Linked DNA regions of Longimicrobium terrae. The protein of the gene in region 1 interacts with the protein of each later gene in a pairwise test. Links are inferred from orthologs where the notes say so. Each region holds a gene or a part of one and is shown on either strand. Other genes may lie near its edges.

Region 1 (5,963 bases):
ACGTAAACCGTGTCCAGCCGCAGCGGCGCGTCCCACCCGTTCTCCTCCGCCAGCATCCGCAGTTCCGTGCTCACCGCGTCCAGCCACTCCGCCGTGGGTGCCTCGCGCGTGGCCTGCACCGCGAAGTCGCAGTACGAGCAGCGCCGCGTGCAGAACGGAACGTGGATGTACAGCGACCGCGGGCGGCCGGTGGAGCGAATGGACTGCGGATCAGACACGGCACGAACGTCAGGGACGGGATTTGTGGATGCCCTCACGACCCCGGAAGCGACCATCCGTTCCCATCCCACGCGTACGACTCCAGCCACGCCCGCCGTGCGGCCCGAGCGGACTCCCGCGCCTGGCGACGGTAGCCACGGATTTGGCTCAGGCTGGTCCGCCGACGGAATCCGATTCCCCGGGATCAAACCTCCGCGGCCAGATCATGTGCGGGTCGAGCGTGTATGTCGGCCCGAAGCGCACGAAGTTGAGCGCCGCCGGCCGCGCCTCCGTGCCGAACCGGACGGTGATGGACCGCAACCATTCAATGCGCGCATGCTCCCGGGCCAGGTAACTCGACACCCGGTTCGCGATGTCGGCCTGCTGCGCCTTCGTGCGGGCGAGCGGATGGTTCAGAAAGGTGATTTTCAGTTCATAGCCGTTCAGCTCCGCATGGGCCTCCCCACCCGGAAACCGCTGCATCAGGCCGGCTTCAAGCCGATCCATCTCCCGCCCCGCCTCACGACCGGCGAACAGCGGCAACACCGTAAGCAAGGCGAGCAGCGGCACCAGCACCCGCATGACCGACGTGAGCTTTGCTGAAAGGCGCACGGAGCTCCCGGGAATCGAGGTGAGGCGAGATGGACGCGATCAGCGGGTCCGGAACGAGCGATCCCGCGGCCGGAAGCGACACGCGCGACGGAACGATGGCCCGGGACGAGGCGGCGGACCGGCATCACCCCCGGCGGCGGCGCCGAACCGGGTTCATCGCAGGCGGAACTGCTTGCCGGGAAGCGACTCCGCCAAGTCCCGCAGTTCCAGCGCGAGCAGCGCGGAGAGCGTCCCTGGCGTGCCGAGCCCGGCGGCGATCGCCACCTCATCCACGTGGCGCGCCTCGGGCGCCAGCGCGGCAAACACGCGGGCCTCGTCCGGCGGCAGATCCGGCGGCGGGGCGACGGCGGCGGGCGGAGCGGACGGTATCGGCTCGGCGGGCTCCGGCGCGTTCCCCACCCCGTGCAGTTCCTCCAGGATGTCGCGGGCGCTGGTGACGAGCCGGGCGCCCTCCTTGAGCAGCTGGTTCGTCCCCGCGCTCGCGGCCGAGCCGATGGGCCCCGGCACGGCGAACACGTCGCGCCCCAGTTCCAGCGCGAACTCCACCGTGTGCCGCGCGCCGCTCCTTTCGCCCATCTCCACCACCAGCACGCCCGCGGACAGCGCCGCGATCAGCCGGTTGCGGCGGGGAAAGTTGCCGGCCAGCGGCTCCTCGCCCGGCGCCAGTTCGGTAATCAGCAGGCCGTGCCTGATGACGCGCGAGAACAGGGCGCGGTTTTCCGGCGGATACACGCGATCGATGCCGTGCCCCAGCACGCCCACCGTGGGCCCGCCCGCCTGAAGCGCCGCCGCGTGCGCCACCGCGTCGATGCCGCGCGCCATTCCGCTCACGATCGCATACCCCGCCCGCGCCAGGTCGAACGCGAGCCGGTGCGCCGCCCCGCACCCGTACTCCGTGGGTGCGCGCGTGCCCACGACCCCCACGGCGGGAAGCCCCAGCTGCTCCAGCCGCCCCGCGGCGTAGAGGACGAACGGCGGGTCCGGCAGGCGGCGGAACGCGTCTGGATAAAGGCGGTCGTGCGGGGTGAGCGCCACGGCGCCCATGTCCGCCAGCGCGCGCAGGGCCTCACGGGCGCGCGCCCGGCCCGCGGGGGTGGCCGCCGTCGCCACGCGCCGCGCGAACTCCGGCCCGATCCCCGGCACGCCGCCCAGCTCCCGCGTGGACGCGCCCAGCACCCGCGCCACCGAGCCGAAGCGCGCCAGCAGCGCGGCCACGCGGCTGGGCCCGATGCCGGGGACGATGGCGAGGCGCAGATGTTCTTCCAGCGCGGCGGAATCCAGGGCCATGGGCAGGGTGGGAACGCGGAACGGCCGGCGGCCGGGTGCGCCCGGCGCGGATCATCACCGCGCCAAAGCTAACACTCCGGCCAGCCGGCCGCGAGACATTCACACCCCTCTCGGGACAACAAATACCACCTGTGTCCCTGTCGGAGCGGTCAGGGGCGCCAGGGCTCCGGGTCGCCTTCGTCCAGCTGCCGCTCGGCTTCCGCCACCTGTGCGGCACGCGTCCACAGCGCCTCCAGCAGCGGATCCAGCCCGCGCTGCGCCACGGAGGAGATCACGAACTGCCCCCACGCGTCCGGCGCGTTCACCCGGGGCTCCGGCCAGTCGGGCGGCAGCAGGTCCGCCTTGGTGAAGATGACGCAGTGGTGCTTGGTCCCCAGCTCTTCCGAGTACTCCTGCAGTTCCCGCCGCAGACGGTCATACTCTTCCTGCGGCTCCAGCGCGTCGCCGGGAATCATGATGGCCAGCGTGCGCGTCCGCTCGATGTGGCGCAGGAACTGGTGTCCCAGCCCCTTGCCCTCGTGCGCGCCCTCGATGATGCCGGGAATGTCGGCCATCACGAACGAGCGGTTCCCCGACAGCTGCACCACGCCCAGGTTGGGCGTCAGCGTCGTGAAGGGATAGTCCGCCACCTTGGGCGTCGCGGCCGAGACGGAGGCCAGCAGCGTGCTCTTTCCCGCGTTGGGCTCGCCGACAAGCCCAACGTCGGCGATCAGCTTCAGCTCCAGCGCCAGGCGGCGCTCTTCGCCGGGCTCGCCCGGGTCCGCGCGGCGCGGGGCCTGGTTGGTGGCCGTGGCGAAGCGCGCGTTCCCCCACCCGCCTTTTCCGCCACGCGCGACGATCATTTCCTCGCCGTCGTTGAGCAGGTCGCCCAGGATCTCGCCCGTTTCCAGGTCGCGGATCACCGTGCCGGGCGGAACGCGCAGGTACAGGTGGTCGCCGCTGCGCCCGGTGCAGTTTACGGCGGTTCCCTTCTGCCCCGGCTCCGCCTTGTAGTTCTGGCGATAGCGGTAGTCCAGCAGCGTGTTCAGCTGCTTGTCGGCGCGCAGCACCACGTCGGCGCCGCGGCCACCGTCGCCGCCGTCGGGTCCGCCGCGCGGAGTCATCGATTCGCGCCGCATGGACGAGGCGCCACCGCCCCCGTCGCCGGCCTTTACATTGATTTCAGCGTAATCCAGAAACACCGGCTGGCCTCACATCCTGATACGTGTGTCTCGCGCGGGGAGCGGCTGCTCCGGGGCGCGTTTGATAAGCGTTATCGATCCATCAAGATAGCGGATGCAGGGATCGTGCGGGGGACCGCTGCGGAGCCGGCCGGGGCAACGGTACTGCTGTTGCCCCATCCGTCTCCTCCGCGGGGGCGGCGAGCCTCCTCGGCGCGTCACGCCCCTGCCCGATCCCGCCACATCCGTGCACCGCGCCTGCGGGGTCTCCCCGCCCGCTCCGGGAGCCTCGCGCCCCGGCTCCCGCGCGGACGATCAGCTTCCGCCGCGCGAGTCTCCCTCCGCCCCGTCCTCAGGGGAACTCACCCCGGATGCAGATTTCGTCGCGGGTCACGCACCTCTTCACGCCATCACAGCGCCGTCGGAAGCTGCGCCCCCGCGTGCCCCGACGCGCACTCTCCCGCTACCGCGCCCGGTCGCGGATCCCGGCCCAGAGTGCGCGGACCTCGTCCGCACGCCCGGCGGACATCTCCGCGCAGGCGATCTCCACCGCCTCGTCCACCTCGGCCACGGAAGCCCCGGCGTTCAGCGAGCCGCGCAGGTGCGAGTGCAGCTGCCGCGGCGCGTTCCACACCGCCAGCAGCGCGGCGATGCACAGTTCGCGGGTGCGCAGGTCCAGCCCTGGCCGGCCGAGCACGCGGCCGTATCCGCCGTTCACCATCCACCCGTCAAACTCCGGGTGCAGACCGCGCACGTTCTCGCGCAGCTTCTGGTAGTTCCCGCCGTACACGGTCTCGCACACCTGCTCGCCGCGCGCCTCCCAGACCCGAGGATCTTCCCCGAGCGCCGCCGGCGCCTGGGAGCCGGACACCTCGCGCCAGACAGCGAGCGCGTTCAGCGCGTCGGGAAAGCCCACGAACAGGTGCGACTGCAGCAGCACCTCGTCCACATGGTTCCCCTCCGCCACGCCATGCGCGCTCTCCAGCGCCGCGCGAACCCGGGCGGCATCGCGCGTGGCCAGCGCCGCGGCTACGCGCAGCAGCGCGCGGCGGGCCTCAGGCATCCGCCGCGCGCAGGTGGATGGACGGGCGGACCTCGCCCGTCACCTCGCCGCGCGTGTTGCTGATTTCGCGGAACACGTGGCGGTGCAGCGCGCCGAAGTCGTCTTCGCTGATCAGGTCCATCTCCCGCAGCACGCCCGCGATCGCCGGCGCCACGGCGCGCGTGGAGCCGTCCTCCACCTTGATGGCGATCCCCAGCTCCGCCCCCGGGCTGCCGACGCAGTACACGCCCTCCGCGCCCACCTTGGCAAACAGGCGCCCCTCCGTCACCCGCGAGATCGCGGTGCAGATGCGCCCCTCGCCCGCCACCATGTCCGGGTGCGCGCCCATCGCGTCGACGACGGTCGCCGGCCCGCGCTCCCCCGCGCGCGCCGCGGACGCCAGCGAGGCATACGCCTGCGCCATCTGCCGCAGCGGCAGCGCGTAGCACACGACGCCGCATCCGTCCACGCCCAGCCCGATCGCCTCGGAAGGCATCCGCACCCATCTGGCGATTTCTGTCAGCAGGCGCGCCTGCACGGGGTGCTCCACGCGGTGGTAGCCGTCCGTTTCCCACCCGCGCGCCCGGGCGACCGCCATCATTCCCGCGTGCTTGCCGGAGCAGTTGTTGTGCAGCCGCCCCGGCTCCATTCCGTCCTCTTCCAGCGTGCGCCGCGTCTCGGAATCGAACGGGTCGTGGGGACCGCAGGCCAGCGCGTCGGCGGTGAGCCCCAGCTTTTCCAGCAGGCCCTCCACCGTCTTTACGTGTGCCGCCGTGCCCGAGTGCGACCCGCAGATCACCGCCAGCTCCCGCGGCGTGATGCCGAAGCGGTCGAACGCGCCGTCCTCCACCACGGGAAGCGCCTGCAGCGGCTTGGCCGCGCTACGCCAGAACGTCACCATGTCGGGGTCGCCGGACGAGGCGCGCAGCGCGCCCTCGGCGTCCACCACGGCCACGTGCACACGATGGCGGCTTTCCAGCACCGCCCCGCGCGTCACCTCCACCACGCTTTCCAGGTCAGACATCGGCAGACGGGTTTCCGTCGGTTGGGGGTCACGCGGCCGCGCCGTACGACGCGCCGCCTGTGAAATCGAGCGTGTTCCCGGCCGCGCCGGGGGGAAAACAAGCGGAGGAAGGACGCGCGTGCGCCCCTCCTCCACTGCGGTTTCGCCCGCCGCGCGGGCGAACGCTGCGGTCGCGGCCGCCCGGCCCGGGTTACCGGCCGCGGGCGGCGGTCACGGGCTGGGCCTGCTGCACGGCCCGCAGCAGCGCGGCCTGGTTGGGCGCCGCGCGCAGGAGGCGAATGGCCTCCTGCAGCACCCGGTCCGTGGCGTCGTCGCGCACCGCGGCCACCGACGGGCCGAACTTGCTGCGCGCGATCTCGCCCGTAAGCTGCGCGTCGGTAAAGCGCTGGGCGCCCTGGAACGTTTCCCAGGTCATCGTCACCCCGGCCGCCTGCAGCCGGTCGTAGAACGCGCGCCGCATCTCCGGCGTCACCGCGAAGTCCTGCCGCAGTTCCGGGTGCGCCCGCTCGTACGCCACCGAGTAGCCGAACAGCGCGTCCTGGTACTTGGCCGCGTTGCGCGACGCGATGCGGATGAACTCCTTTTCCGCCGCGTTCGCGGTGTCCTGCCGCACCACCATGTCCGGCACGATGCCGCCGCC
Region 2 (4,325 bases), on another replicon or contig:
GTCCCTGTTCGCCGGCTGAGTGAACCCATGGCAGACGCCAAGTGGTACGCGATCCAGAGCTATTCGGGGCACGAGAACAAGGTGCAGCGCCTCATTCAGCGCCGCATCGACGAGGAGCTGGGCGAGCCCGAAGACAAGCAGATCCAGGAAGTGATGGTCCCCACCCGTGAAGAGGTGGAGCTTCGCAACGGCAAGCGCGTGACCGTCACCCGCAAGCTGTACCCGGGGTACGTGCTGGTGAAGATGGTGTACAACCAGCGCAACTCGCACCTGATCAACGGCATTCAGGGCGTGATCAAGTTCCTGGGCACCGGTTCCGAACCCCAGCCCCTGACGGATGAGGAGCTGGCCAAGGTGCTGGGCCAGGAAGTCGAGGCCCCCGCCGCGGCGGAAGCGCCGGTGGTGCTGATTCCCTTCACCATCGGACAGGTGGTGGAGGTAACGGACGGACCGTTCAAGGAATTCAGCGGCACCGTTCAGGGCATCGACCACGAAAAGGGCAAGGTGAAGGTCGAGGTTTCCCTCTTCGGGCGGCCCACCTCCATCGAACTGGACTACACGCAGCTCCGCGGATTCTGAGCGGACGTTGATCAGAGGCTGAGATGGCGAAGAAAGTCACCGGATTCATCAAGCTCCAGGTTCCCGCGGGCGCGGCCAACCCCGCGCCCCCCGTCGGCCCCGCGCTGGGCCAGCACGGCGTGAACATCATGGAGTTCTGCAAGCAGTTCAACGCGCGCACCCAGGGACAGCCGGGAATGATCATTCCCGTCGAGATCACGGTGTACGCCGACCGCAGCTTCACGTTCATCACCAAGACGCCTCCGGCGGCGGTGCTGATCAAGAAGGCCGTGGGCCTGGACAAGGGAAGCGCCTCGTCCAAGAAGACCAAGGTGGGCACGATCACGCAGGAGCAGCTGCGCACGATCGCCGAAACCAAGATGCCCGACCTGAACGCGGCCGACGTCGAGGGCGCCATGCGCCAGATCGCCGGAACGGCCCGCTCGATGGGCGTCGAAGTCAAGGGATAACAGAAGTACCAGGTGCCCAGTACCAGGTGCCCAGTTGCTGGGCACCGGGCACTGAGCACTGGGCACTTCTTTCACTACGACAGCCGCCGCGTGAAAGCCCGGTGTCTGCCGGAGGCGGGAGAAGCGGAATCCGGCCGGAGCCCAGAAAGCGGTCTCCCGCCCTTTCGTCCCTTCGGGGACGCGGCCTGATTCCCGTCCATTGAACCACCGGGGCGCCCGGCGAAGGCCCGGTGGGAGGACTCCAGTTCAACTTCGCCCGAGGGGGTACATGCCAAAGCACGGGAAGAAGTTCCGCGACGCGCAGGCCCGTGTGCCCGAGGGTACCACGTTTCAGCCCACCGAGGCCGTAAGCCTCGTCAAGGAGCTGAGCTTCGCCAAGTTTGACGAGACCGTCGAGGTCGCCGTCCGGCTCGGTGTGGACCCCAGGCACGCGGACCAGATCGTTCGCGGAGCCGTCGTCCTTCCCCATGGTACGGGGAAGACCGCCCGCGTGCTCGTGATCGCCCAGGGCGACCGCGCGCGTGAGGCCGAGGAAGCAGGCGCCGATTTCGTGGGCGCCGAGTACGTTCAGCGGATCAAGGACGGGTGGCTGGACTTTGACGTCTGCGTCGCCACGCCCGACATGATGGGCCAGGTGGGCCAGCTCGGCCGCATCCTGGGCCCCCGCGGCCTGATGCCGACCCCCAAGGCGGGGACGGTCACCATGGACGTGAGCCGGGCTGTTCGCGAGATCAAGGCCGGCAAGATCGAGTTCCGCGTGGACCGCACGGGCAACGTGCACGTGCCCATCGGCAAGGTCAGCTTCGAGCCCACCAAGCTCGAGGAAAACCTGACCGCCTTCATGGACACGGTCATCCGGGCCAAGCCGGCCGCGGCCAAGGGAACCTACGTGCGGGGGATCACCGTCTCCAGCACCATGGGCCCCGGCGTCACGGTCGATGCCAACCTTTACCGGCGGGGCTGAGCGATGAAGAAAGACGAGAAGGACGTCGTCGTCGCCGAGCTCCAGCAGCGGCTGGACGGCGCCAGCGGGTTCTACCTGACGGACTTCACCGGGCTGAGCGTGAAGCAGATCACGCAGTTCCGGGCGCGTCTCCGCAAGGAAGGCGTGGAGTACGTGGTGGTGAAGAACACGCTCGCCAAGCGGGCGATCCAGGGGCTTGAAATCCCCGACGTCGCCGGGTTCTTCAACGGACCCACCGGGGTGGTGATCGGGCGCAGCGACGCCGCGGCCGCCGCCAAGGTGATCACCGACTTCGCCAAGGAGTTCGGCGACCGTCCCGCCATCAAGGTGGGCGTGGTGGGTTCGCAGGCATTCGACGCCGCGCAGGTGCGCCAGCTGGCCAACCTGCCGTCGCGCGAAGTGCTTCTGTCCCAGATCGCCGGCGGGCTGCAGCAGCCCATGGCGCGTCTGGCCGGCGGAATGAACCAGCTGATCGCCGGGTTCGCCCGCGCGGTCGACCAGCTCCGGCAGCAGAAGGAAGAGGCTTCGGCCTGACCGCCGCGGCGAGCCCCGGTTCGCCGCGACGTGTGGACTGTGACCGGCCCCGCGCCGGAACCCGATTTTCGATTCTTGTACGAACCGCTAGATACCAAGGAGCCCTGAGATGGCGACGCTTACCCGTGACGAGCTGCTCGACGCGATCGGCAACATGACCGTGATCGAACTGTCGGAGTTCGTGAAGGCTTTTGAAGAGAAGTTCGGCGTGACCGCGGCTGCCCCGGTGGCCATGGCCGCCGGCCCGGCCGGCCCGGCTGCTCCGGCCGTGGAAGAAAAGACCGAGTTCGACGTCGTCCTGATGGGCGCCGGCGAAAAGAAGATCCAGGTCATCAAGGTCGTGCGCGAGCTGACCGGCCTGGGCCTGAAGGAAGCCAAGGACCTGGTGGACGGCGCTCCCAAGACCGTCAAGGAAGCCGCCACCAAGGACGAGGCCGAAGCCATGAAGGCCAAGCTGGTCGAGCAGGGCGCGACTGTCGAGCTGAAGTAGTCGGCCGGGGGTCCGGCATGCGGGCATCGCCCGCATGCCGGTCCGCGGACACCGGGCGGCCCTGCCGCCCGGGTCCTCTCCCGGTCACTTCAGCCCGGCTGGCCATGACGAGCAGGACCCTAAGATTCTTTCCGACGGACGGTACGCCGCCCCGCCGAATCCATTCGGTCGGGGTCGTTTGCGCTATTCCGAATCCACGCACGCTGAGAGGGAGACCCACTTGGCAACGCTGAACAAACCGATCGTCACTTTCGCCAAGCTGACGTCTGGGATGGAGCATCCCAACCTTCTGGACGTGCAGCTCAGGGCGTTTGACACGCTCCTGCAGACCGACGCCGCCGCGCGCGAGCGCGAGGACGTGGGGCTGGAGCGCGTCTTCAACGAGATCTTCCCCATCTCCGACGTCAACGGGAACTTTTCCCTGGAGTTCGTTCGGTACTCGCTGGGCGAGCCGAAGTACGACATGGAAGAGTGCATGGAGCGCGACATGACGTACGCGGCTCCCCTGAAGGCGACGCTGCGTCTGGTGGTGTGGGAGGACGTGGGCGACGAGCGCCGTCCCAAGGACATCATCGAAAAGGAGGTCTACCTCGGTGACCTTCCCGTGCTCACCCCGCTGGGCACGTTCATCATCAACGGCGCGGAGCGCGTCATCGTCAGCCAGCTGCACCGGTCTCCGGGCGTGGTGTTCGAAGAGAACACGCACCCCAACGGCAGCAAGCTGTTCAGCGCCCGCATCATTCCGTTCCGCGGCTCGTGGGTCGAGTTCACCCTCGACATCCACGACGTGGTCGCGGTGCACATCGACAAGAAGAAGAAGTTCCCGGCCACCGCGCTGCTGCGCGCGCTGGGCTTTTCGCGCGACGCCGACATCCTGGGCGTCTTCATGCAGCGCGAGTCGGTGCAGCTGGGCACCCTGGACCTGGGCGGCACCGAAAAGGGCCGCCGCGGCGAGGTGTTTCACGGCTTCCTGGCCGAGGACGTTCCCGATCCCACGGTGCTGGGCCCCGAGGGCCCCGTGCTGTACCGCGACATCGTGCTTCCCGGCACCGGCGAGGTGTTCGAGCGCGGCCGCCGCCTGACGCGCGAGCTGTACAACACCCTGCGCGAGGCCGGCTTCACCACGCTGCCGGTGATCGGCTCGGCGCTGGTGGCCCGCGCCGGCGACGAGGTGAACGGCGACGTGCTGGGCCGCATGCTGCGGGCCGGCGTGGAGTCGGCGCAGCTGTTCCGGGCCCGCGGGCAGAGCGGCAGCGCCATGCGCGCCACCCTGGCCAAGGATCCCACGCGCGGCACGCTGGACTCGCTC

The links. The genes of interacting proteins can lie anywhere in the genome.
Region 2: the proteins of obgE (region 1) and rplL interact in binary tests that used the Escherichia coli proteins (3 or more experiments, as listed by UniProt). The link is inferred for Longimicrobium terrae from one-to-one orthologs.

The regions. Positions count from the first base shown.
Region 1 is NZ_JACHIA010000020.1:49,499-55,461, forward strand. What follows is about bases 1,263-4,169. They hold obgE (GTPase ObgE), read right to left. Parts: upstream 3,279-4,169; coding sequence 2,247-3,278; downstream 1,263-2,246. Other genes in these bases: dprA (DNA-processing protein DprA), read right to left, coding at 1,263-2,097; HNQ61_RS22790 (carboxymuconolactone decarboxylase family protein), read right to left, coding at 3,721-4,169. Also shown: radical SAM family heme chaperone HemW, read right to left, coding at 1-218; HNQ61_RS22775 (hypothetical protein), read right to left, coding at 367-810; more of dprA, read right to left, coding at 964-1,262; more of HNQ61_RS22790, read right to left, coding at 4,170-4,320; HNQ61_RS22795 (asparaginase), read right to left, coding at 4,313-5,323; HNQ61_RS22800 (S41 family peptidase), read right to left, coding at 5,514-5,963. UniProt on the Escherichia coli protein: An essential GTPase which binds GTP, GDP and possibly (p)ppGpp with moderate affinity, with high nucleotide exchange rates and a fairly low GTP hydrolysis rate.
Region 2 is NZ_JACHIA010000001.1:332,394-336,718, reverse strand. Bases 1,529-4,325 are described here. They hold rplL (50S ribosomal protein L7/L12), read left to right. Parts: upstream 1,529-2,635; coding sequence 2,636-3,016; downstream 3,017-4,325. Other genes in these bases: rpoB (DNA-directed RNA polymerase subunit beta), read left to right, coding at 3,288-4,325; rplJ (50S ribosomal protein L10), read left to right, coding at 1,996-2,526; rplA (50S ribosomal protein L1), read left to right, coding at 1,529-1,992. Outside these bases: preprotein translocase subunit SecE, read left to right, coding at 1-19; transcription termination/antitermination protein NusG, read left to right, coding at 28-579; rplK (50S ribosomal protein L11), read left to right, coding at 603-1,028; more of rplA, read left to right, coding at 1,297-1,528. UniProt on the Escherichia coli protein: The binding site for several of the GTPase factors involved in protein synthesis (IF-2, EF-Tu, EF-G and RF3). Is thus essential for accurate translation.